Regions from separate parts of the Mesorhizobium salmacidum genome, predicted to be linked through region 2. Evidence: predicted binding sites of a transcription regulator. Region 2 holds the regulator's gene; each other region holds the start of a gene.
What was found. Region 2 encodes PhoB, which activates phosphate uptake and scavenging genes when phosphate is short. Its sites were predicted from a motif close to TGTCATNNANCTGTCAT; they were not measured.
Positions count from the first base shown of each region.

Region 1: the regulator PhoB is predicted to act here: its motif matches at 1,344-1,360, upstream of ppk2 (polyphosphate kinase 2).
Region 3: the regulator PhoB is predicted to act here: its motif matches at 1,588-1,604, upstream of phnF (phosphonate metabolism transcriptional regulator PhnF).

Region 1 is NZ_JAPYKS010000013.1:144,617-147,890, reverse strand. Features, by position in the region: gene O7A60_RS18900 (dihydrofolate reductase family protein) at 1-114, shown strand, start outside; gene ppk2 (polyphosphate kinase 2) at 315-1,235, opposite strand; gene O7A60_RS18890 (aldo/keto reductase) at 1,520-2,563, shown strand; gene O7A60_RS18885 (glycosyl transferase family 90) at 2,591-3,274, opposite strand, start outside.
Region 2 is NZ_JAPYKS010000004.1:301,983-305,256, forward strand. Features, by position in the region: gene pstB (phosphate ABC transporter ATP-binding protein PstB) at 1-479, shown strand, start outside; gene phoU (phosphate signaling complex protein PhoU) at 505-1,212, shown strand; gene phoB (phosphate regulon transcriptional regulator PhoB) at 1,232-1,921, shown strand; gene O7A60_RS07890 (ROK family protein) at 1,924-3,171, opposite strand.
Region 3 is NZ_JAPYKS010000003.1:183,965-187,238, reverse strand. Features, by position in the region: gene O7A60_RS05470 (zinc-binding alcohol dehydrogenase family protein) at 1-815, shown strand, start outside; gene phnF (phosphonate metabolism transcriptional regulator PhnF) at 824-1,570, opposite strand; gene phnG (phosphonate C-P lyase system protein PhnG) at 1,684-2,145, shown strand; gene phnH (phosphonate C-P lyase system protein PhnH) at 2,145-2,756, shown strand; gene O7A60_RS05450 (carbon-phosphorus lyase complex subunit) at 2,759-3,274, shown strand, end outside.

The sequences.
Region 1 (3,274 bases), on a different contig from region 2:
CTGGGCAAGGGCGAAAACCTTTTTGCCGGCCTCGACATGCCCAACCTTGGTTATCAGTGCACCGAACAGGCGGCAACGGCACTTGCCACACACGTGGTCATCAACAGGGCTTAGGCCGAGCGCTTTGGCGCAGCTCCTTTCTCCCCGTCACCGTACCAGGAGAAAGGTCCGGCAGGACAATGAGGGCGGTGCTGCCGAACGAAGATGATGCTGGCGTAGTCCTGCGAATGGCGGTCTAACCAGTTAGCCCTGCGCCCCTCTCATCCGCCCTTCGGGCACCTTCTCCCCGTGAAACGGGGAGAAGGAAAGGTTTCTCAATATTTCTCCGGCACGTAAAGTTCGCGCGGCAGGACCTGGCGTTCGTATTCGGGGTTGAAGACGCGCTCCGGCAGCGTGATCTCCTCGTGCGGCACGTCTTCGTACGGCAGCTGCTTCAGCAGATGATCGATGCAGTTCAGGCGCGCGCGCTTCTTGTCGTTGCCCTCGACGATGAACCAGGGCGCTTCGGGGATGTTGGTGCGGGCGAAAGTCTCCTCCTTGGCCTTGGTGTACTGTTCCCAGCGCACACGTGACTGCAGGTCCATCGGCGACAGCTTCCACTGCTTCATCGGATCATGGATGCGCATCAGGAAGCGCATCTGCTGTTCTTCGTCGGTGATCGAGAACCAGTATTTGACCACGGTGATGCCCGAGCGCACCAGCATGCGCTCGAACTCCGGCACGTCATGGAAGAACTCCTCCACCTGCTCGGGATTGGCAAAACCCATTACCCGTTCGACGCCGGAGCGGTTGTACCAGGAGCGGTCGAGCAACACGATCTCGCCGCCTGCCGGCAAATGCGGGACATAGCGCTGGAAATACCATTGCGACTTCTCGCGTTCGGTCGGCGCCGGAAGCGCCACGACGCGGCAGATGCGCGGATTGAGCCGCTGGGTGATGCGCTTGATGACGCCGCCCTTGCCGGCGGAATCGCGGCCTTCGAAAATCACCACCAGTTTCTTCTTGTGATAGGCGACCCAAGATTGCAGCTTGATCAATTCGGACTGCAAGCTGATCAGGTCGCGAAAATATTGCATGCGATCGATCGAAGGCGGATGCGAGTTCTTGTAGATCTTGGCGATCTCCATCGACAGCGCCGGCTCCGACATTTCGAGCTCATAATCTTCGTCGAGCGTGTCGGCGAGTTCGGCTTCGAGCCAGTCCTTGGCAGGGGAATTCTGTTTTAGCTCGGTCATATCAGCTGCTCCGCTTGCAAGCCCTGTCGGTTACCACTGGGCGCCCCCAAATTGCTGGCCGGTGGCCTGGAATGGAAACACCTGAGCCGACTTCAATATAGGCCGGCGGTGACGGTTTTATTGCAGCCCGGGCGCAATTGCCGCCACGGCGGATTCGGCGATGTGTGATCGATCCAACTCATTCTGCGGCGACAAGCCGGCCGAATTGTCCTACAAATCCGCGGTCGCGTTCCAGGCCTGCCCCTTGGCGGCACGCCTCTTCAACGAAATCGTGAGGATCTGACATGGAATACCGCACCCTTGGCCGTTCGGGCCTGAAGGTTTCGACACTGACGCTTGGCACCATGACCTTCGGCGGCGCCGGGCCCTTCGCCGCGGTCGGCAACAGCGATCTCGCCGAAGCCAAGCGGATGATCGACATGTGCATCGACGCCGGCATCAACCTCATCGACACCGCAAATGTCTATTCGAACGGCCTGTCTGAAGAGATCTTAGGCGAAGCGCTCGGCGGCAAGCGCAAGAACGATGTGCTGATCGCGTCCAAGGCGCGGATGCGGATCGGCAAGGGCCCGAACGACGAAGGCCTGTCGCGCCACCATCTGATCCGCGAATGCGAGAGAAGCCTGAAGCGGTTGAAGACCGATGTCATCGACATCTATTTCGTCCACCAGTGGGACGGCCTCACCCCGCTCGAGGAAACCGTTGCCGCGCTCGACACTTTGGTCAGCCAGGGCAAGGTGCGCTACATCGGCTGCTCCAACTATTCCGGCTGGCAGGTGATGAAGGCGCTTTCCATCAGCGACAGCCGTCACCAGCAACGCTTCGTCACCCAGCAGATCCACTACACGCTGGAAGCGCGCGAGGCCGAGTACGAGCTGCTGCCGATCTCGGTCGACCAGGGGCTGGGCGTGCTGGTCTGGAGCCCGCTCGCCGGCGGCCTGCTGTCGGGCAAATACCGCCGCGACAGCCCGACCGCCCGCCAGCTCGCCGGCTGGTCCGAGCCGCCGATCCGCGACGCGGACCGGCTGTGGCGGATCGTCGATGTGCTGGTCGACATCGGCAAGGATCGTGGTGTGTCGGCGGCGCAGGTGGCGCTTGCCTGGCTGCTCGGCCGCCCTGCCGTCTCGTCGCTGGTGATCGGCGCCCGCAACGACGTCCAGCTGAAGGACAATCTCGCGGCCGCCGCCCTGGAGCTCGGCACCGAGGAACGCCAGCGCCTCGACGCCGTCAGCCGACCGCCCCTGCTCTACCCCTACTGGCACCAGCAACTGACGGCGAAGGATCGCTTCGGCCCCGCCGACATGGTTCTCGACCGCAGCGACATCTGATCAGCGGCGTCGGGCCGAGCACAAGAGCTAGGTCCCGATGAACCGCCAGAGCTCGGGATCGGGTTCGATCTGGCCGCTGAGCACGAAATATTTGTAGAGGACGAGGAGGGAGATCGCCTGCTCGTCCCGTTCATTGGAAAATTTGCGGCAATAGGCATTGGCCGCGGCGATGATGCGCTCCGCCGCGGCCGGATGCTGCTCGAAATAATCTACTTTTTCACGAAGATCGGAGAAGTCCGGGTCGAGCGGCGCATAGTGGACACCGGCCTCGAGCTGGCTCTCGCCAAACCATGTTTCGTAGGTCGGCGGCGGCATCAGACAGAGCGAGTTGGAATTCATGATCCATTTGAGATTGGTCGCCACGTCATTGCCCTCCAACGAGACGATGTAGCGATAGCGCAGATGCTGGCTGATGCTGAGGAAAGGCTTGCTGTACTCAGCCGGTGCACTGCGCTTGTGCGAACCGACGTCGCAGAACGGCAAGCCGCGCGCGACATCCAGGAACCGTGTCCTGATCGGATTGTTGAGGTCGCCGCGCCAGACCACGACCGGGCGTTTGTCGGCGAAGGCGACGGTGTCGACAGGCATGTGGAAGTGGCGAAACTTGTTGAACTTCATAACGACAGCGTTGCCGTTGTCGACGCTGATCGGCCGATCCTTGACGAGCGTCGGCAGCTTGGGCACGCCTTTGACGTCGCCGAACTTCAGGTC
Region 2 (3,274 bases):
AGCCGACGCCGTTCCCGATGTCGATCTATGAGAACATCGCTTTCGGCGTCAGGCTCTATGAGAAGATCAGCAAGGCCGAGATGGACGGCCGTGTCGAGCAGGCGCTGAAGCGCGCCGCATTGTGGACCGAGGTCAAGGACAAGCTGAACGCCAGCGGCCTCAGCCTGTCGGGCGGCCAGCAGCAGCGTCTTTGCATCGCCCGCACCGTGGCGGTGAAGCCGGAGGTCATCCTGCTCGACGAGCCGGCCTCGGCGCTCGATCCGCTGTCGACCGCCAAGATCGAGGAACTGATCGACGAGTTGCAGGCCGACTACACGATCGTCATCGTCACCCACAATATGCAGCAGGCGGCGCGCGTGTCACGCCAGACGGCTTTCATGTATCTGGGCGAACTGGTCGAATTCGACAAGACCGAGAAGATCTTCACGTCGCCTCGCGAGAAGCGCACGCAGGACTACATCACCGGCCGCTTCGGCTGATATCACGCATACGAGGACCAGGATCATGGCCGAACATACAGTCGCAGCCTTCGACGAGGATCTCGGACAGATCAGCAGGCTGATCAGTGACATGGGCGATCTCGCCGGCACGATGGTCGGCGGCGCCACCAAGGCGCTGCTGAATTCCGACAACGCGCTGGCACAGCGCGTCGTCTCCGACGACGCCATCATGGACGCGCGCCAGCGCGAACTCGACGACCGCGCCATCACCCTCATCGCCAAGCGTCAGCCGATGGCCGACGATCTGCGTCATGTCGTCGGCTCGATCCGGATGGCGGGCGATCTCGAGCGCATCGGCGACCTTGCCAAGAACATCGCCAAGCGCGTCGGCTCCGTCGGCCTCTCCGCCACGCCGCGCGACCTGTCGCATTCGATCGACTCCATGGCGCAGCTGGTGCTGATCCAGGTGCAGGGCGTGGTCGAGGAATATGCGGCCGGCGATGCCGCCGCACTCGCCAAGCTCAGGAATGACGACGAACGCATCGATGTCAAATACACATCGGTGTTCCGCGAACTCCTGACCTACATGATGGAAGATCCGCGCAACATCACGGCTTGCACGCATCTTTTGTTCTGCGCCAAGAATCTCGAACGCATCGGCGACCACGTGACCAACATTGCCGAGAATGCATATTATGTGCTGACCGGCACGCAACTGCCCGCCAACCGTCCGAAGCAGGACGAGACGGCGATGTCGGTGCCGGCGGCTTGACGGCAGGGATGATCAATCGATGATCGCGCCACGCATCATGGTGGTGGAGGACGAGGAGCCGCTCGGCGTGCTCCTCCGCTACAATCTGGAATCGGAAGGCTACCAGGTCGAGGTGGTGACACGCGGCGACGAAGCCGAGATCCGCCTCCAGGAGAACGTGCCCGACCTCCTGGTGCTCGACTGGATGGTGCCGGCGGTTTCCGGCATCGAACTCTGTCGGCGCCTGCGAATGCGGCCCGAGACCGAGAGGCTGCCGATCATCATGCTGACGGCGCGCGGCGAGGAGAGCGACCGTGTGCGCGGCCTCTCGACCGGTGCCGACGACTATCTGGTCAAGCCGTTCTCGACACCGGAATTCATGGCCCGGGTCAAGGCGCTGCTGCGCCGCGCCAAGCCGGAAGTGCTGTCCAGCGTGCTCAAGGTCGGCGACATCGTGCTCGACCGGGAATCGCACCGGGTCTATCGCAAGAAGAGCGAGATCCGGCTCGGACCGACCGAGTTCCGCCTGCTGGAATTCATGATGCGCCATCCCGGCCGCGTGTTCTCGCGCAGCCAGTTGCTCGACAATGTCTGGGGCGAGACGATCTACATCGATGAACGCACCGTGGACGTGCATGTCGGCCGGCTGCGCAAGGCGGTCAACAACGGCCGCATGCCGGACGTGATCCGCACCATTCGCGGCGCGGGCTACGCGATCCGCGAAGACTGAAATCAGGCTACATTCTTGCCCGAAACGCCGGGCCTCGCCAGCACGCCCGGCGCGAAAATCTCCTGGTCGACGAAGGTCAATGCGCGCATGGCGCAACCTTCGCGGATGAGCGGCAGCTCGTTCGGCTCGGTGTCGAAGGAAATCGATTCCGAATGCTGGCCGCCGGCGGTCTGGGCGATGGCCTCGCGCAAGGCCGGCTCGATCAGGTCGAAGGCGGCGGCGCTGACGCCGACCATGGCGACGGGTGCGGGATCGATCAGCGCGAACAGGCTGCCCAGTCCATAGCCCAGCGCCTCGCCGGCCTTGCGATAGGCTTCGCGCTCCGGTCCGTCTTTCTCCCTTGCCGTCGCGGCGAGTGTCCGCATCTGCGCATCGCTGACATCTGCGACCGGTTCGGCGTCCTCGCCAAGCTGCCTGGCGTTGCGCCAGATGGCGTAGTTGCCGGCATAGGCCTCGACGCAGCCGCGCCGTCCGCAGCGGCAGAGCGCGCCTCCCGGGCGATGGATCATGTGGCCGAACTCGCCTCCCGATGAATGCGTGCCGGTGAACAGCTCGCCCTTCAGCACCAGGCCCATGCCGATGCCGTGCGAGAGCAGGATGGCGATGAAGTCGTCGCGGTAGCGTTCGGGGTCGCGCCAGCGCAGCGCCACCGCCATCATGTTGCAGTCGTTCTCCATGGTGGCGGGGATGCCGAACTCGGCTTCAAGTATGTCGGCGAAGGGAATGTCCGTCTGCGGCGTGATCGGCGACCACAGCATCGCACGCGCTTCGGTGTCGGTGATGCCCTGGATCGCCAGCGCGATGCGGGCAATACTGCGGACGTCGAGATCGGGGTCCTCGAGGCGCCGCCGCACTATTGCCGTGCATTCGCCGATCAGCGCCTCGCGCGACATGGTCAGCGTGTCCAGCCGGCGCTGTTCCTCGGCGACCACCTGGCCGGAATAATCGATGACGGCGACGGACAGGAAATTCAGCGACAGCACCACGGTCATCACAGCCGCGGCCTCGGGGTTGAGGCCAAGACCGACCTGCGGCCGGCCGCGTTTCAATGAACCAGCCTCGTTCGGCTTGCCTTCGGTCAGGATACCCTCGCCGATCAGGTCGGCTGATATTGCCGAGATGGTCGAGTGGCTGAGGCCGGTGGTGGCGGCGATCTCGGTGCGCGAGGGCTGACCACCCTGACGCACGGCTGCAATCACCATGGCGCGGTTGCGCCGGCGCAGATCGTCGTGGCGGATTCCGACCGACATGCTTCCCACATCCTCCCCGTCGCCGCGGTTCTTGACACCCCCTCGAACCTCTCCGGCAATGGGCCGAATACTGGCAGATGCGGCAGGAGCTGTCATTTATTTA
Region 3 (3,274 bases), on a different contig from region 2:
AAGTCGGCGAAGGAGTCGGGCTTGCGGTCGGCGAACCGGTCATCATCAACCCGTATCTTTCCTGCGGCAAATGCATCGCCTGCCGGCATGGCAAACCAAATTGCTGTGTCAGGATCGAAGTGCTCGGCGTGCATCGTGACGGCGCCATGTGCGAACAGATCCTGGTGCCGGCTGAGAATCTCTATCCCACAAACGGGCTGTCGCTCGCCGACGCCGCCGCCGTCGAATTCCTGGCCATTGGGGCGCATGCCGTGCGCCGCGCGCGTTCCGAGCCCGGCGCACGCACGCTGGTCATCGGCGCCGGCCCGATTGGGCTTGGCACCGCCATCTTCGCACGCATTGCCGGACTCGAGGTGACACTTCTCGACATGAGCACCGAAAGACTGGTCTTCGCGGCGAGTGAGCTCGGCTTTTCGATTCTCGACGGCTCGCAAGGACCCGTGTCCGATCTGGTGCGTGATGCGACCGACGGCGAAGGCTTCGACGTGGTCTTCGACGCCACCGGCAACACCCGGTCGGTGCAATCGGCCTTCGCCCACGTCGCGCATGGCGGCACGCTGGTGCTGGTCAGCGTCGTCAAGGACGATATCGGCTTTTCCGATCCTGAATTCCACAAGCGCGAAATGACATTGGCAGGCAGCCGCAATGCGTTGCGCGCCGACTTCGATCATGTCGCCGCCTCGATCCGCAATGGTGCCGTGCCGTTGACCAAGCTCGTCACCCACCGCACCACGCTGGCCGATACGCCAGGGGATCTCGCACGCTGGGCGCACGAAAAGTCGGGCCTGATCAAGGCCGTGATCGAGATCGGATAGCCAGCGCGTTACAGCGCCGAGAGCTTCAGCTCCACTCGCTCGGCCGGAAAACGCGATTCGGAAAACTGGATTGGCTGGCCGTCGGGCGTGACGTTGACCGCCACTGTCACCAGCACGATGGCGCCCGGCTGCAGATCGAGATCGGCGAGATCGGCGGCATCCGCATGGCGCGCGGACAGCACGGTCGATTGCCTGAGATAGTCGTCGATACCGAAACGAGCGAGCGACGCGGTGATCGAACCGGTTTGCGCCATCGCCTTGTCGATGCCGGCAAAGCGCTTCGCCTCGAACCATGCGGCAGCGCGCGACACCGGCCGTCCGTCGGCCTCGCCGCGCGTTTCCAGCCGGATTACCTCGGCACCCCGGGCAAGGCCAAGCCCCTCGGCAACGCGCTGGCTGGCAGGCTCGACCGAGAAAGCAAGCAGCACGATGTGCCGTTCCGAGGTCTGCCCCTGGAGCCCCGCAGAGAAGCGCGTGCGCGCGCCGATCGGATAGGACAGCCGCTTGCGCGACAAGACGAACGTGCCGCGCCCCTGTTCGGCCCGCAATACGCCCTCCTGTACGAGGGCCGATATGGCGCTGCGCACGGTGTGACGGTTGACGCCATAACGCTCCGCCAGCGCGACCTCGGGCGGCAGCGCGGCATTTTCGGCTAAATCGCCAATGGCAATCGCTTGCAGGATCCTGTCGGCGATCTGGCGCCAAAGTGAGACACCACTGCGCCGCTCGATGGTATCGGCCGCTTGCCCGGTCATGTTTTTGCCTCCCGGCCTGTCACGCACCCGTCATGGACTCGCGCTAGGTAATATGTATAATTTGTATAGTTGTCTATATCAATAGACAAATTTAATGAAGAGGAAAGTTGGCGATGCGAGGACAGGAAGCCCGCGACCAGGCCGAGCGCAAGGCCGCCATGGCCACCTTGGCGCAATCGAGCGGCGACGACATCGTGCGGCTCTGGAACGAGGCCGGCCTGCCTTCGCAAGCCGAGCTGCTGCGCGGCCCCGAGACCGGCCTGGTCACGCTGCGTGGCCGCATCGGCGGCGGCGGCGCGCCCTTCAATGTCGGCGAGGCGACCATCACGCGTGCCACCGTCCGGCTGCCATCCGGGCAGGTCGGCCATTGCTACGCGCTTGGCCGCGACAAGCAGAAGGCGAAGCTGGCAGCCATCGCCGACGCGCTCTGGCAGGACCCTGCCCGCCGCACCGAGGTCGAGACCAGGCTCATTGCGCCCTTGCGCTCGGCTCTGACCGCTGCCCACGAAAAACGCCGCGCCGAGACGGCGGCGACGAAAGTGGATTTCTTCACCATGGTTCGCGGAGAAGATTGATGGATATCGCGGCACAATCGATCGAAGGCGGTTTCGCCGATCCGGTCTTCAACGCCCAGACCGTGTTTCGGGCCGTCATGGATGCCATGGCGCGGCCAGGCAGCATCCAGCCCTTGCCCGCCCTGGCCCGCCCGCCGGCGCCGCTTTCGGCAACGTCAGGCGCTATAGCCCTGGCGTTGTGCGACAACGACACGCCGCTCTGGCTCGACCCGGCCCTGCATGCCTCCGCGGCGATCGGCTCCTGGCTTGGCTTCCACACCGGTGCGCCGCTGGCCAACACGCCGGCCGACGCGCATTTCGCGTTCATTGCCACACCGGCCGAGATGATGGCGCTCGACGGTTTTTCGCAGGGCACGCAGGATTATCCCGACCGATCGACGACGCTGATCCTGCAGGTCGGGGACCTCGCTTCAGGGTCCCCGCTGTTGCTCGAAGGCCCTGGCATCGAAACCAGCGCCACGATCGCGCCGGCGCAGATGCCGCGTCACTTCGTCGAGCAGTGGAAGCAAAACAACAAGCGCTTTCCGCGCGGCGTCGACATCGTCCTCGCCACATCGGACGGCATAGCCTGCCTGCCGCGCACGACGCGCATCAAGACGATGGAGGCTTGAAGATGTATGTCGCGGTAAAAGGTGGCGAAGCCGCAATTGCCAACGCTCACAGCCTGCTTGCCGACCGCCGGCGTGGCGACCGCTCGGTGCCGGCGCTGCGCCTCGACCAGATCGTCGAACAGCTGGCGCTCGGCGTCGACAGGGTGATGAGCGAAGGCTCGCTCTATGACCGTGAGCTGGCGGCACTCGCCATCGCCCAGGCGCGCGGCGACATGATCGAGGCGATCTTTCTGGTGCGCGCCTATCGCACGACGTTGCCGCGCTTCGGTTACACCAGCCCGATCGACACCAGCGCGATGCTGGTCGAACGGCGCGTCTCGGCGACCTACAAGGATCTGCCTGGCGGCCAGCTGCTTGGCCCGACCTTCGACTATACGCACCGCCTGCTCGACCCGGAGCTTGCCGCCGGCGCAGGCGTCGCCGAACCGGTGCAGCGCGCCGGGCAGACCGAGCCCATGCCGCGTGTCTCGGCGATCCTCGCCCGCGAAGGCCTGATCGAACCCGATGGCGACATGCCG